DNA from 3 places in the Streptomyces sp. NBC_00876 genome. Region 1 is predicted to be linked to each of the others. Evidence: riboswitches for the same ligand, from Rfam matches in the RefSeq annotation. Region 1 holds a riboswitch; each other region holds the start of a gene.
What was found. Region 1 has a riboswitch for cyclic di-AMP ahead of OG782_RS28375 (M23 family metallopeptidase). Riboswitches for the same ligand answer to the same signal wherever they lie in the genome.
Positions count from the first base shown of each region.

Region 2: another riboswitch for cyclic di-AMP. It lies ahead of OG782_RS19655 (M23 family metallopeptidase); the one in region 1 lies ahead of OG782_RS28375 (M23 family metallopeptidase).
Region 3: another riboswitch for cyclic di-AMP. It lies ahead of OG782_RS23105 (NlpC/P60 family protein); the one in region 1 lies ahead of OG782_RS28375 (M23 family metallopeptidase).

Region 1 covers NZ_CP108800.1:6,443,064-6,447,267, reverse strand. The annotation lists gene OG782_RS28385 (HPr family phosphocarrier protein) at 1-47, shown strand, start outside; gene OG782_RS28380 (GntR family transcriptional regulator) at 221-928, opposite strand; gene OG782_RS28375 (M23 family metallopeptidase) at 1,147-1,977, opposite strand; cyclic di-AMP (ydaO/yuaA leader) riboswitch at 1,990-2,156, opposite strand; gene OG782_RS28370 (M16 family metallopeptidase) at 2,367-3,749, opposite strand; gene OG782_RS28365 (M16 family metallopeptidase) at 3,776-4,204, opposite strand, start outside.
Region 2 covers NZ_CP108800.1:4,506,988-4,511,191, forward strand. The annotation lists gene OG782_RS19640 (hypothetical protein) at 1-56, opposite strand, end outside; tRNA gene OG782_RS19645 (tRNA-Met) at 545-618, shown strand; gene OG782_RS19650 (PP2C family protein-serine/threonine phosphatase) at 830-1,990, shown strand; cyclic di-AMP (ydaO/yuaA leader) riboswitch at 2,262-2,415, shown strand; gene OG782_RS19655 (M23 family metallopeptidase) at 2,427-3,584, shown strand; gene OG782_RS19660 (aldo/keto reductase) at 3,760-4,204, shown strand, end outside.
Region 3 covers NZ_CP108800.1:5,227,886-5,232,089, reverse strand. The annotation lists gene pcrA (DNA helicase PcrA) at 1-1,394, opposite strand, end outside; cyclic di-AMP (ydaO/yuaA leader) riboswitch at 1,653-1,819, shown strand; gene OG782_RS23105 (NlpC/P60 family protein) at 1,818-2,981, shown strand; gene OG782_RS23100 (hypothetical protein) at 3,062-3,415, opposite strand; gene OG782_RS23095 (NlpC/P60 family protein) at 3,774-4,204, shown strand, end outside.

The sequences.
Region 1 (4,204 bases):
CCAAGCTGGTCGCCGAGGGGCTCGAGGAGCTTCCGGAGACCGTCTGATTCCGTCCGGTCACGACCGCCGGAATTTCTGCGAAAGAGCCGCGGCACCCTTAATGGGGAGCCGCGGCTCTTTCGTTCACGCAGGCACCGGATCCCGAGGATCCGTCGGCTCGAATTCGAGCAGCCGAAAGAAAGCCCGGCGGAATGCCTATTCTTTGTATACGGCCCAATTGTTAATGACGGCCGCTCGGGGTGTTTACGGCATGTTGCGAAGTCCTCACCCGGCCGGTACGGGTCGCGGCTCCATCCGGCCGGCCGGGGCGGCGCAGCCGGTGCGCGACAGTGGCCCGCTCGGCGTGCTGGGCGGCCAGGGCCCTCGCCCGCTCCGCGTCACCGCGCACCACGGCGTCCACGATCGCCCCGTGCTCGGCCCAGGAATCGGCCGGGCGGGCCGGCTGTTCGACGGTGTACATCCAGGCGATCTTGTGCCGGAGCTGGGTGAGCAGTGCGATCAGGCCGGGGCTGCCGGAGGCCTGGGCCAGCGTCTCGTGGAACCAGCCGCCCAATGAGCGCAGGTCCTCGCCCTCGCCCCGGCGGGCCCGCTCCTGGCCGAGCCTGACCAGGCCGCGCAGCACCTTGAGGTGCGCCTCGGTGCGGCGCTGGGCGGCACGGGCCGCACCGAGCGGCTCCAGCAGCATCCGGACCTCCAGGAGGTCGGCGGCCTCCTGTTCGGTGGGTTCGGCGACGCAGGCGCCGGCATGCCGGCGGGTGACCACGAATCCCTCGGACTCCAGGGTGCGCAGCGCCTCCCGTACCGGGACGCGGGAGACCCCGTAACGCCGTGCGAGCACCTCCTCGGTGAGTCGGCTGCCGCGTTCGAAGACACCGGAGACGATGTCGTCACGGATTGCCGTGCATACCGAATGCGCCGGAATGCGCATGTCCGAACCTCCGCCTTAATCCCCGCGAAACGCGGCCGATCGACGCCTGTCCTGTGACTCTATTGCAATGCGGTCGCATTTCCGATGCCGGGCGGAAATTCATGAATATCTTTTGGTCACGGACAGGTTCGGGAACGGGTCGCGCGGACTGCTCCGGCAGGGGTACGACGAAGGCCCCGGCGCGATGCCGGGGCCTTCACCGAGGAGCTTCGGGTCCGTCAGACCGTGACGCCGTGGGCGCGCAGGTAGGCGACCGGGTCCATGTCCGAACCGTACGAGGGCGTGGTGCGGGCCTCGAAGTGGAGGTGCGGGCCGGTGGAGTTGCCGGTGGAGCCGGAGAGGCCGATCTGCTGACCGCCGCCGACGGCCTGGCCGACGGATACGCCGATCGAGGAGAGGTGGCCGTACTGCGTGTACGTACCGTCCGTCATCCGGAGCACGATGTTGTTGCCGTACGCGCCGCCCCAGTCGGCCTCGACGACCGTGCCGGCGCCCACGGCGACGACGCTGCTGCCGGACGCGGCGTGGAAGTCGATGCCCGAGTGGCTGCCGGAGGACCAGAGCGCGCCGCTGGACTTGTAACCGGTGGACACGTAGGAGCCGGCGACGGGGAGCTGGAAGGAGCCCAGGCGGGTGCGCTCGGCCGAGCGGGCGGCACGCGCCTTCGTCTCGCGGGCCTCCTCGGCGCGGGCGGCCGCCTTCGCCTTCGCGGCGGCCTTGGCCTTCGCCGCCGCCTTCTTCTTCGCCTCGGCCTTCTTCTTGGCTTCGGCCTCGGCCTTGGCCTTCTTCTCGGCGGCGACGTCGGCCTGGTGCTGCTGGGCGTCCGCCTGAGCGTCGATCCGGTCGGCGAGGGTGCTCTCGATGGAGATGACCTGGGAGAGGCCGGTCTCGCCCACGGAGGGGGCCTCGGCGTCGGCGGCGAGGGCCGGAGAGGCCAGTGAGCCGATGACGCCGGTGGTGGCGAGAGTCGCGATGCCGACCGCCTTCGCGCCGCGGCGCGTCAGACGGCTCGGGGCACGGTGCTTCCCGGTGGCACGGGTGAACGCCATGAAGTGGCTGGTCCTTTCCTTCCTTCTCGCCTACCGGGTTAGCTGACGGGTTCGGAGCAGGAAGGTCTCCTACGGATCCTTCGGCCTCAAGAGGCTCAGGGATCCGATTCACCCCAGGGACTGCGTGGGTCCCCGGCTCCCCTGGCTCGCGCCGGACGGGGACTCGGCGATGGCTGCCCGGTACGTCGCGGATGCGGCATACGAGTGACAGACAGCGGAGCCGACGCTAAGCGGGGGCCCTTCCCCTCACCAAACGGACAGGCGGTTTTGTAGCGCATCCCACAGGGCAGACAGGCAACCTCTCCAATAAATCGGACAAAAGGGAAGGCTCCGGCGGAGTTTGATCCGCCGGAGCCTTCCCTTTGCCCCGATATCAGGCGAAACGCGCGTCAGCCGGTGACGACCGACACCTCTCCGATGCCGAGCGCCCTGACGGGCTCCTCGATCTGCGAGGCGTCGCCGACCAGCACCGTGACCAGGCGGTCGCCCGGGAACGCGCTGACCACGGCCGCGGTCGCCTCGACCGTGCCGGTCTCGGCGAGGCGCGCGTACAGCTGCGCCTGGTAGTCGTCCGGGAGGTGCTGCTCGACCTGGTCGGCGAGGGTGCCGGCGACGGAGGCAGCCGTCTCGAACTTCAGCGGGGCGACCCCCACGAGGTTCTGCACGGCCGTCTCGCGCTCGGCGTCCGTCAGCCCCTCGGCGGCCAGCTTCCGCAGGACCTTCCACAGGTCCTCCAGCGCCGGGCCGGTGGACTCGGTGTCCACGGAACCGCTGATGGCGAGCATCGCGGCGCCGGTCGCCCCCGTCGCGGAGTCGGGGGCCGCGGAGCGCAGCACCTGGGCGAAGGCCCGCACGCCGTAGGTGTAGCCCTTCTCCTCACGCAGCACCCGGTCGAGCCGGGAGGTGAGCGTGCCGCCCAGGCAGTACGTGCCGAGCACCTGGGCCGGCCACACGCTGTCGTGCCGGTCGGGGCCGATCCGGCCGATCAGCAGCTGCGTCTGCACCGCGCCGGGGCGGTCCACGATCACCACACGGCCGGTGTCGTCGGCGGTGATCGGCGGGACGGGGCGGGACTCGGCGGTGTTGCCCGACCAGTCACCGACGGTGTCGGCGAGCAGCGCGTCCAGGTCGATCCCGGTGAGATCGCCGACGACCACGGCGGTCGCGGTGGACGGCCGGACATGGGCGTCGTAGAAGGCGCGCACGGCCGCGGAGTCGATCCGTTCCACGGTCTCCTCGGTGCCCAGGCGCGGACGCGACATGCGCGCCGTGGCCGGGAAGAGCTCCTTGGAGAGCTGCTTGGCCGCGCGCCGGGCCGGATTGGCCTGCTCGTGCGGGATCTCGTCCAGCCGGTTGCGCACCAGCCGCTCGATCTCGCTGTCGGCGAAGGCCGGCGCCCGCAGCGCCTCGGCGACCAGGCCGAGCGCCTTGGCGAGCCGGGAGGCCGGAACCTCCAGGGAGACCCGGACGCCGGGGTGGTCGGCGTGGGCGTCCAGGGTGGCGCCGCAGCGCTCGAGCTCGGCGGCGAACTCCTCGGCGCTCCGCTTGTCGGTGCCCTCGGACAGGGCGCGCGACATGATCGTGGCCACGCCGTCCAGGCCCTCGGGCTCGGCGTCCAGCGGGGCGTCGAGGAAGATCTCGACGGCGACGACCTGCTGGCCGGGGCGGTGGCAGCGAAGCACCGTGAGGCCGTTGGGCAGGGAGCCGCGTTCGGGTGCGGGGAAGGCCCAGGGCCTGGCCGTGCCGGGGGCGGGCTGCGGGTGGTACTCCATCGAAACTCCAGTCGCGGCAGCGTCGGTCACTGGTCCGCCCCTTCGTGCGCGTCGGTGTCGGTGGCGGCGCCGTCTTCCGCCTCTTCGGCGGATTCGGCCGACTCGACCGGCTCGTAGACCAGTACCGCCCGGTTGTCGGGCCGCAGCTGGGCCCTGGCGGCCGCCTTGACCTCTTCGGCGGTGACGTCGAGCACCCGGTGCACGGCGGTCAGGGCGAGCTGCGGGTCGCCGAACAGCACGGCGAACCGGCACAGTTCGTCCGCGCGGCCCGCGACCGTACCGAGACGGTCCAGCCACTCGCGCTCCAACTGTGCCTGCGCGCGCTCCATTTCCTCGGGCGTGGGGCCTTCCTCGGCGAACCGGGCCAGCTCCTCGTCGACCGCGGTCTCGATCTGCGCCACCTCCACGCCGCCGGACGTCTTGACGTCCAGCCAGCCGAGCGAGGGCGCGCCGGC
Region 2 (4,204 bases), 1.9 Mb from region 1:
GCGTCAGTGGCGGGGGTGGGGGCAGGGGCGGGGGCAGGGGTGAGCGGTGCGGTCATCGTCGAGGACCCTCCAGACAGGCTGCGATGCGAGACCGGGAGCGGCTCACGGACACGGCGACATGCGCGGTTCGAGGCCTGCTCGCACGGGCAGCCCACCGGTCCGGGGGATGCAGCAGATACCTTGCGGCAGAACACGTGCCCCTTGCAACACCTTCTCATTTTCTGCACTTTGCCCTCCTCGGCCGACGGGTCGAGGGCGGGAATGGGGTGCGGGTGAGGGTCCCGACGCCCGCCCCTTGGCTGGCCGGTGACGCGGTAAGAGGGGTGTGGGCAGGGGGCATTCAGGGTGAAGTATGGGTATTTCCCTTGAGGGTCGCGGAGTTGGTGCGGTTGGCCGCGCTGCTGCCGCGGTGGGGTGGGGGTGGCCGGGTGCGGCTCGCGGGGGTGCGGTGGCGGGGTGGGGGCGGCCGGGTGCCGCTCGCGGGCGTGCCGGTCGTGGGGTGGTCATCCGTACGTCGAACATGCCGTAGAGTTGTGTTTACCGACGCGGGGTGGAGCAGCTCGGTAGCTCGCTGGGCTCATAACCCAGAGGTCGCAGGTTCAAATCCTGTCCCCGCTACTGAAGAATCAGGCCTGGCATGCATACAGCGTGCCGGGCCTGATTCGTTTGTGTCGGCCGAAGGCCGTCGGCCCGGCGGCCGGTGGGGCCCGCGTCGCGGAGATACCTCTATTGGCCGACGAGGAGTCGCCCCGAGACCGTGCTCCGGGAAGGCTTGGAGTGGTGCGCGGTACCGTCCGCGGCCGTGGGTGCACCGGGCAGGAGACCACAGGTGGGGAAGCGGGACAGACGGCGGGGGAGGCATGCCGGGGGCGCACGGGCGCGCCGGTTCGTCCGGGCCCTTCCCGCTCTGATGATCATCGGGGGGATGCTGCTCGACTTCTTCAGCCCACCCGCGTTCACCGCCATCCCGCTGTTCGCGGCCGCCCCGCTGATCGCCGCGCCGTTCTTCTCCCGGGCCAGCACCATCCGGACCGGCATCGCGGCACTGCTGGCCGTCGTCGCGCTGCGGCTCTACAGCGGCACCCTGATCCAGGTCGTGCCATCCATCGAACTGCTCACCGTCCTCACCGTCTCCATCCTCGCCGTCGTGATCAACGGGGTCGTGCGGCGCAGCAACGAGCAACTGGCCTCGGCCCGGGTCATCGCGGAGACCGCCATGCGGGCGGTGCTGCCGACGCCGTCCGACCGGATCGGCGGGCTGCACGTGGCCGCGCGGTACGAGGCGGCGCAGGCGGACGAGTTCATCGGCGGCGACCTGTTCTCGGTCACGGACACCCCGCAGGGCGTGCGGCTGGTGGTCGGGGACGTGCGCGGCAAGGGGCTGGACGCCGTGGAGGCGGTGGCGGTGATCATCGGGGCGTTCCGGGAGGCGGCCGAGCAGGAGGAGTCGCTGGAGGGTGTCGCGCGGCGACTGGAGCGTGCGCTGGCGCGCGAGGCGAGCTCGCGCGGCGGCCTCGACGCGGTCGAGGGGTTCGTCACCGCCGCGCTCGCGGAGATCCCGCCGGGCGCCTCCCTGGTACGGATCGTCAACCGCGGCCACCCGGACCCGCTGCTGCTGCACTCGGACGGGACGCTGGAGGTCCTGGCGCCCTCGCTGCCCGCGCTGCCCCTGGGGATGGACCTGGGTGTGTGGCCGGACCGGGCGGACGAGTGGGCGCTGCCGGCCGGGGCGACGCTCCTCCTCTATACGGACGGCCTCTCCGAGGCGCGTAATCCCGACGGAGTCTTCTACGACCCCGCCGAGCGGTTGCGCGGCCGGCTCTTCCCGGGGCCCGAGGAGCTGCTGTCCGCGCTGACGGACGACGTGCGGCTGCACACGGGGGGCGAGACGACCGACGACATGGCGCTGCTCGCGGTCGTGCGGCCGGCGCAGGGCCAGCCCGACCGGCGCAGGACCGTGAAGATCGTGGGTCTGGGGGGCGGCGGATGAGGCGGGGTGCGGTGGGGGTGCCGCGAGGGGCGGGCCGGGTCCGATGCCACCGTCCGTGACCGAAGGACGCCACTCCGCATAACATTTGACGCAACGTCAGAATTCGATGGCGCCTCAAGGTGTAAGCGACTCGCCCGATTCCACCCGGTTGTGTCCCGTAAAGTCCAGGCCAAAGACGTGAACGATCAGTGGGAACGGCTTGGAATCGGACCCGTGTGTCTATTAACGTTCGATAACGCAGCGCGGTCCCAGTCGCCGTCAGAGGTGGCACCGTGCGCGAGCGCCGAATTCCGCAAGGGAACCGGGGAACCACCTACATGGGGTGAATCGGGCATCTTTGTCTCGTTGAGAGACGGAGGAGCCCGTAGGAGACCTTCCTGCTCCGAACCCGTCAGCTAACCCGGTAGGCGAGAAGGAAGGAAAGGAGTGCGCCCGCGTGGCGTCCAACAAGCCTGCCCCCGAATCCCCCTCCCGGTTCGTGCCCGAGTACGGCAGTGACTTCGTGTCCGGACCCGGTACCGCGTTCACCACGGATTACGGGACCGCCTACGGAACCGACCGGGGCGGCGAGTTCGGCAACGGCTTCCGTGCCGACGAGGCCGAGCCCGACAAGGCCTGGGAGGAATGGAATCCCACCGAGGAGTCCGTCCGCCCCGTGCGCGGCAAGCACCGCGTCGCCAAGCAGCGCAATGGTCTGGCCCGCAGCTCCACCGTCCTCGGCGTCGGTGTCATCGCGGCCGTCGGTGCGGGAGGCATGGCCACCGCGCAGAGCAAGCCGCCGGTCTCCATCTCCCTTCCCGATTCCATCTCGGACAACCTCCCCGACGCCAAGTCGCTGCCCGGCGTGGGCGCGCTGTTCTCGCAGGCGCCCGAGTCGGAGGCCCAGCAGGCCGAGGCCGAACTCGCTGCCGCCCCGCTGACGACCGCCGGCATCACCACCGCCGAGGCCGAGCGGGGCACCACGGACGCCGGTGAGGCGCTCCGCGCCCGCATCCTCCAGCAGGCCGAGCAGCAGCAGGGCGCCGCCGACGCCGAGGCCAAGGCGGCCGAGGAGAAGGCCGCCGCCGAGAAGGCGGCCGCCGAGGCGAAGAAGCAGCAGGACGCCGCCGAGGCCAAGATCGCCGCCGAGAAGAAGAAGGCGGAGGAGGAGGCGAAGAAGAAGGCGGAGGCCCTGCGGCTCGCCAAACTCGCCGCCAGTTACGCCATCCCCACCTCCTCGTACACGATCACCTCGACCTTCGGCGAAGCCGGTTCGATGTGGTCCTCCGGCTACCACACGGGCCTCGACTTCGCGGCGCCGACCGGTACGCCGATCAAGGCGATCCACAGCGGCACGATCAAGTCGGCCGGTTACTCCGGTTCCTACGGCTACCGCACGGTCCTGGAGCTGGAGGACGGCACCGAGCTGTGGTTCTGCCACCAGTCCTCCATGGATGTCACCGTCGGCCAGAAGGTCACGACCGGCGACACCATCGGACGCGTCGGCGCCACCGGCAACGTGACCGGACCGCACCTGCACCTCGAGGTCCACACCCCGGACGGCACCGGAATCGACCCGATGACCTGGCTGCGCGCCCGGGGTCTGACGGTCTGAGACCCGTCTCCCCGGTTCGCCTCCCCGGCCGGCCCACGGGCCACCGAAATCCCCGGCAGTCCTGACGCTCACCCCCCGACGTCAGGGCTGCCGGTCTGTTCCCGCGGACCCGCGCCGGCGGGTTGGTTGTATGCGGCATGGAATAGCGGGGCCGGTGGAGCGGGTTGTTCCACTCATGACTTCCCTCCCCCTTCGCAAGCTCGGCCCCTCCGGCCTCCAGGTCTTCCCGCTCGCCCTCGGCGGCAACGTCTTCGGCTGGACCGCGGACGAGGCGCAGTCCTTCGCCGTGCTCGACGCGTACGCGGCGGCCGGCGGCAACTTCATCGACACCGCCGACTCCTACTCGGCCTGGGTGACCGGCAACGAGGGCGGCGAGTCGGAGACCATCATCGGCAAGTGGCTCGCCGCGCGGGGCAACCGTTCCGACGTGGTCGTGGCCACCAAGGTCGGTGCCCACCCCGCGTACAAGGGGCTCTCCGCGACCACCATCAAGGCCGCCGCCGAGGAGTCGCTGCGCCGGCTCGGCACCGACCACATCGATCTGTACTACACGCACTTCGACGACGAGACGGTCCCGGTCGAGGAGATCATCACCGCGCTCGACCAGCTGGTGAAGGACG
Region 3 (4,204 bases), 1.2 Mb from region 1:
ACCCGGAGGTAGGCCAGGACGTCCCTGACCTCCTTGCGCTCGTAGAAGCGCACCCCGCCGACGACCTTGTACGGCAGGCCGACGCGGATGAAGATCTCCTCGAAGACACGGGACTGCGCGTTCGTCCGGTAGAAGATCGCCACATCGCCGGCCTTGGCGTCGCCCGCGTCGGTCAGCCGGTCGATCTCGTCGGCGACGAACTGCGCCTCGTCGTGCTCGGTGTCCGCGACGTATCCGGTGATCCGGGCGCCGGAGCCGGCGTTGGTCCAGAGGTTCTTCGGGCGACGGCTCTCGTTGCGCTCGATGACCGCGTTGGCCGCGGACAGGATCGTCTGCGTGGAGCGGTAGTTCTGCTCCAGCATGATCGTGGTCGCGTTCGGATAGTCCTCCTCGAACTGGAGGATGTTGCGGATGGTCGCGCCGCGGAAGGCGTAGATCGACTGGTCCGCGTCACCCACGACGCACAGCTCGGCGGGGGCGTCCTCGGGACCGGCCGGGCCGACCAGCTCCCGTACGAGGGTGTACTGGGCGTGGTTGGTGTCCTGGTACTCGTCGACGAGGACGTGCCGGAAGCGGCGGCGGTAGTGCTCGGCGACGTCGGGGAACGCCTGGAGCAGGTGCACCGTCGTCATGATGATGTCGTCGAAGTCCAGGGCGTTGGCCTCGCGCAGCCGGGACTGGTAGAGCGCGTAGGCCTGGGCGAGGGTCTTCTCGAATCCGTCGGCGGCCTGTCCGGCGAAGGTCTCCTCGTCGATCAGCTCGTTCTTCAGGTTCGAGACCTTCGCCGTGAACGACTTCGGCGGGAAGCGCTTCGGGTCGAGGTCGAGATCGCGGCAGACCAGGGCCATGAGGCGCTTGGAGTCGGCGGCGTCGTAGATCGAGAACGAGGAGGTGAAGCCGAGCCGCTTCGACTCGCGGCGCAGGATCCGTACGCACGCGCTGTGGAAGGTCATGACCCACATGGCGTTGGCGCGCGGTCCGACGAGCTGCTCGACGCGCTCCTTCATCTCGCCCGCGGCCTTGTTGGTGAAGGTGATCGCCAGGATCTGGCCCGGGTGCACCCCGCGCTCGGCCAGCAGATGGGCGATGCGGTGGGTCAGCACTCGGGTCTTGCCCGAACCGGCTCCGGCGACGATGAGCAGCGGCGAACCGGCGTGCACGACGGCGGCGCGCTGTTCGGTGTTCAGCCCGTCGAGCAGCGCGGCGGCGTCGATCACCGGGCGGTGGGCACCGTCGCGGTAGTACGCGTCGCGGGGCGGCGGCGGCCCGTCGAACACGCCCGCGAAGAGGTCCTCCGGCACCGCTTCGGGTGCGGAGTCCTCGGGGGGCGGCGGGGGGCCTTCGTCCGTGTGCTGGAGGCCGGCCAGGAAACTGTCGTCAAAGAGGCTGCTCATCGCTGTCCGAGTCTAGAGCGCCGCACCGACACCCAGGGGCCGCATGCCGAACCGCGCACCGGAGTCCGGGCACGCACAGCAATACGGGGACCGCGTTGCGTAGGGGAATCCCGTATCCCGCCTGCCCGGACCGCCCCGATGCGCCAAGGTCACGAAAATGTATCGGGCATATCGAACATCAACCTTCACAGCGGCACCATGAGTTGGCTAGCGTGCTCGTTCGGACGGCCCGTACCCCCAAGGCGAACCACGCCGAGCGGGCGGTCCACGCCGAATCCGGGCTGCCCGCAGCGGGAGTCCGGAACCGGGGACCCACACGCAGCACCGGGGTGAATCGGTCCGCATCCCCCACCTGGACCGTAGGGCAGCCTTCCGTTCCGCCCGAACCCGACAGCTAACCCGGTAGGCGGTCCACGGAAGGAGATGCCGGCCTTGGCGTCGCATCGCAAACCGCGCCCCCGGGTGCGCACCACCGCCCCTGCCGTCGGGCTCACCTCGGCCGCGCTGGCATCGGTGACCCTGCTGTCCTCGCAGAGCGCGCTGGCCGCGCCGGCCCCGAAGCCCGGCATCGAGGACGTACAGAAGAAGGTCGACGACCTCTACCGGCAGGCGGGCACCGCGACCCAGCAGTACAACCAGGCGAAGGAGGCGACCACCAAGCAGCGTTCCAAGGTGGACACGCTCCTGGACGACGTCGCCAAGCGCACCGCGAAGATGAACGAGGCCCGCAGGACGCTCGGCACCTACGCCGCGGCCCAGTACCGCGACGGCGCCCTCGCACCGACCGCCACGTTCTTCCTGGCCGACGACCCGCAGTCGTTCTTCGACCAGACCCACCTCATGGACCGGATGGCCACGCGCCAGCAGCAGGCCGTCACGGACTTCCGTACGGAGCAGGTGAAGGCGTCCAAGCAGCGCGCCGAGGCCGTGGCGAGCCTGGAGACGCTCACCGAGTCGCAGGCCACGCTGCGCACCAGCAAGCAGAACGTCCGGACGAAGCTGGCCGAGGCCCGCACGCTGCTGTCGAAGCTGACCGCCGAGGAGAAGGCGCGCCTGGCCGAGCTGGAGCGCAAGAAGGAGGCGGAGGCCGAGCGCAAGGCCGAGGAGCTGGCGAAGAAGCAGGCGGCCGCGAAGGCGGAGGCCGCGCGCAAGGCCGAGGAGGCGGGCACCGGGAGCGGCACGGACACCGGTACGGGTTCGGGCTCCGGTACGGGGTCCGGTTCGGACAGCAGCGCCACGACGAAGGCCGAGAAGGTCCTGGCCTTCGCCCGTGCGCAGCTGGGCAAGCCGTACGTCTGGGGGGCGACCGGCCCGGCCTCGTACGACTGCTCGGGACTCACCCAGGCGGCCTGGAAGGCCGCGGGCGTCGACATCCCCCGGACCACCTGGGACCAGGTGAACGTCGGCACCCGGGTCGCCACGGCGGATCTGCGCCCCGGTGACCTGGTCTTCTTCTACGACGACATCAGCCACGTCGGCATCTACAAGGGCGACGGCATGATGATCCACGCGCCGAAGCCGGGGGCGAACGTGCGCGAGGAGTCGATCTACTACATGCCGATCTACGGCAGCGTGCGGCCGTCCTAGGCGGCCTTGAAGCGCGAAAACGCTGCTGCCCGGACCTCTTCAGGTCCGGGCAGCAGCGTTTTCGCGGCCGTGCTCCCTGCTCAGGTCCAGAGCGTGGCGATGAAGATGTTGACGACCGTCAGCCCGCCGACCGCCGCGAAGAGGCCCTTGTCCACCTTCTCCTCGTCCCGCTTGACGTAGACGATCCCGAGGATCACGACCAGGATCAGCAGCTTGATGGCGATCTTGACGTTGTTCACCGGGTGGTCGTCGGCCTGGTTCAGCCCTACCAGGGCGATTCCGGTGACCAGCATGGTCAGCGCACCGTGCAGCATGCCCGGGACGAATCGCGCCGTGCCCGCCCCCATCGCCTTCATCTGGGTGAGGAAACCGCCCAGCAGGGCGGCGATGCCGATGATGTGCAGGGCGACGAAGACATCGATGAGTACACGCATGGTTCCGCAGCCTAGCTGCGGCCATATCAGCACTTCGCAGGCGGGTGAGCCTTACCGACCGCTTAACTGGCGAATGCACCAATTGCCTTACTCTGGTGCAATTTTTCCGGTCAGCCAACGACAACACAGCGCTAAATTCGGGCAATAAGCATCATTACGACTCTTCCCCGTGCCCCGGGTTTAGCGTCCCTTTCCAGGTGACCGGCTCACCGCCCGCTCCGCACCCGGACGGCGCCGCCGCTCACCCCGCCGGGGTTCCGGCGGCGGGCCGCTCCCCCTGTTGGCGGCCCGCCGGCGGACCCGGGCGGGTCCGCCGGTAGGCCCCGGCGGGCAGTCGACAGGAAGGACGCCCGCCCTCGTGGCAGCGCACCGGAAACCCAAGCAGCGCCCGTACACCGGCTCTGCTGCCCGCACCGCCGCGACACTCGCCTTCGCCGGCGCCGCCACCGCCGCCGCCGCGCTGCCGGGATCCGCACACGCCGATCCGGCGCCGACCACCGCCCAGGTCAGGGCCGAGGTGGACCGCCTCTACCGGGAGGCCGAGGTCGCCACCGAGCAGTACAACGGCGCGAAGGTGGAGGCGGCCGCCACCGCCAGGTCCGTGAACGCCCTGCGCGACGAGGCCGCCCGCAGGACCGAGCGGCTCAACACCGCACGGGACGCCCTCGGTTCGTACGCCGCCGCGCAGTACCGTTCCGGCGGCCTCGACCCCGCCGTCCAGCTGGCGCTCTCCTCGGACCCCGACCAGTACCTCGAACGCGCCTCCTACGTGGAACGGGCCGGTGAGCG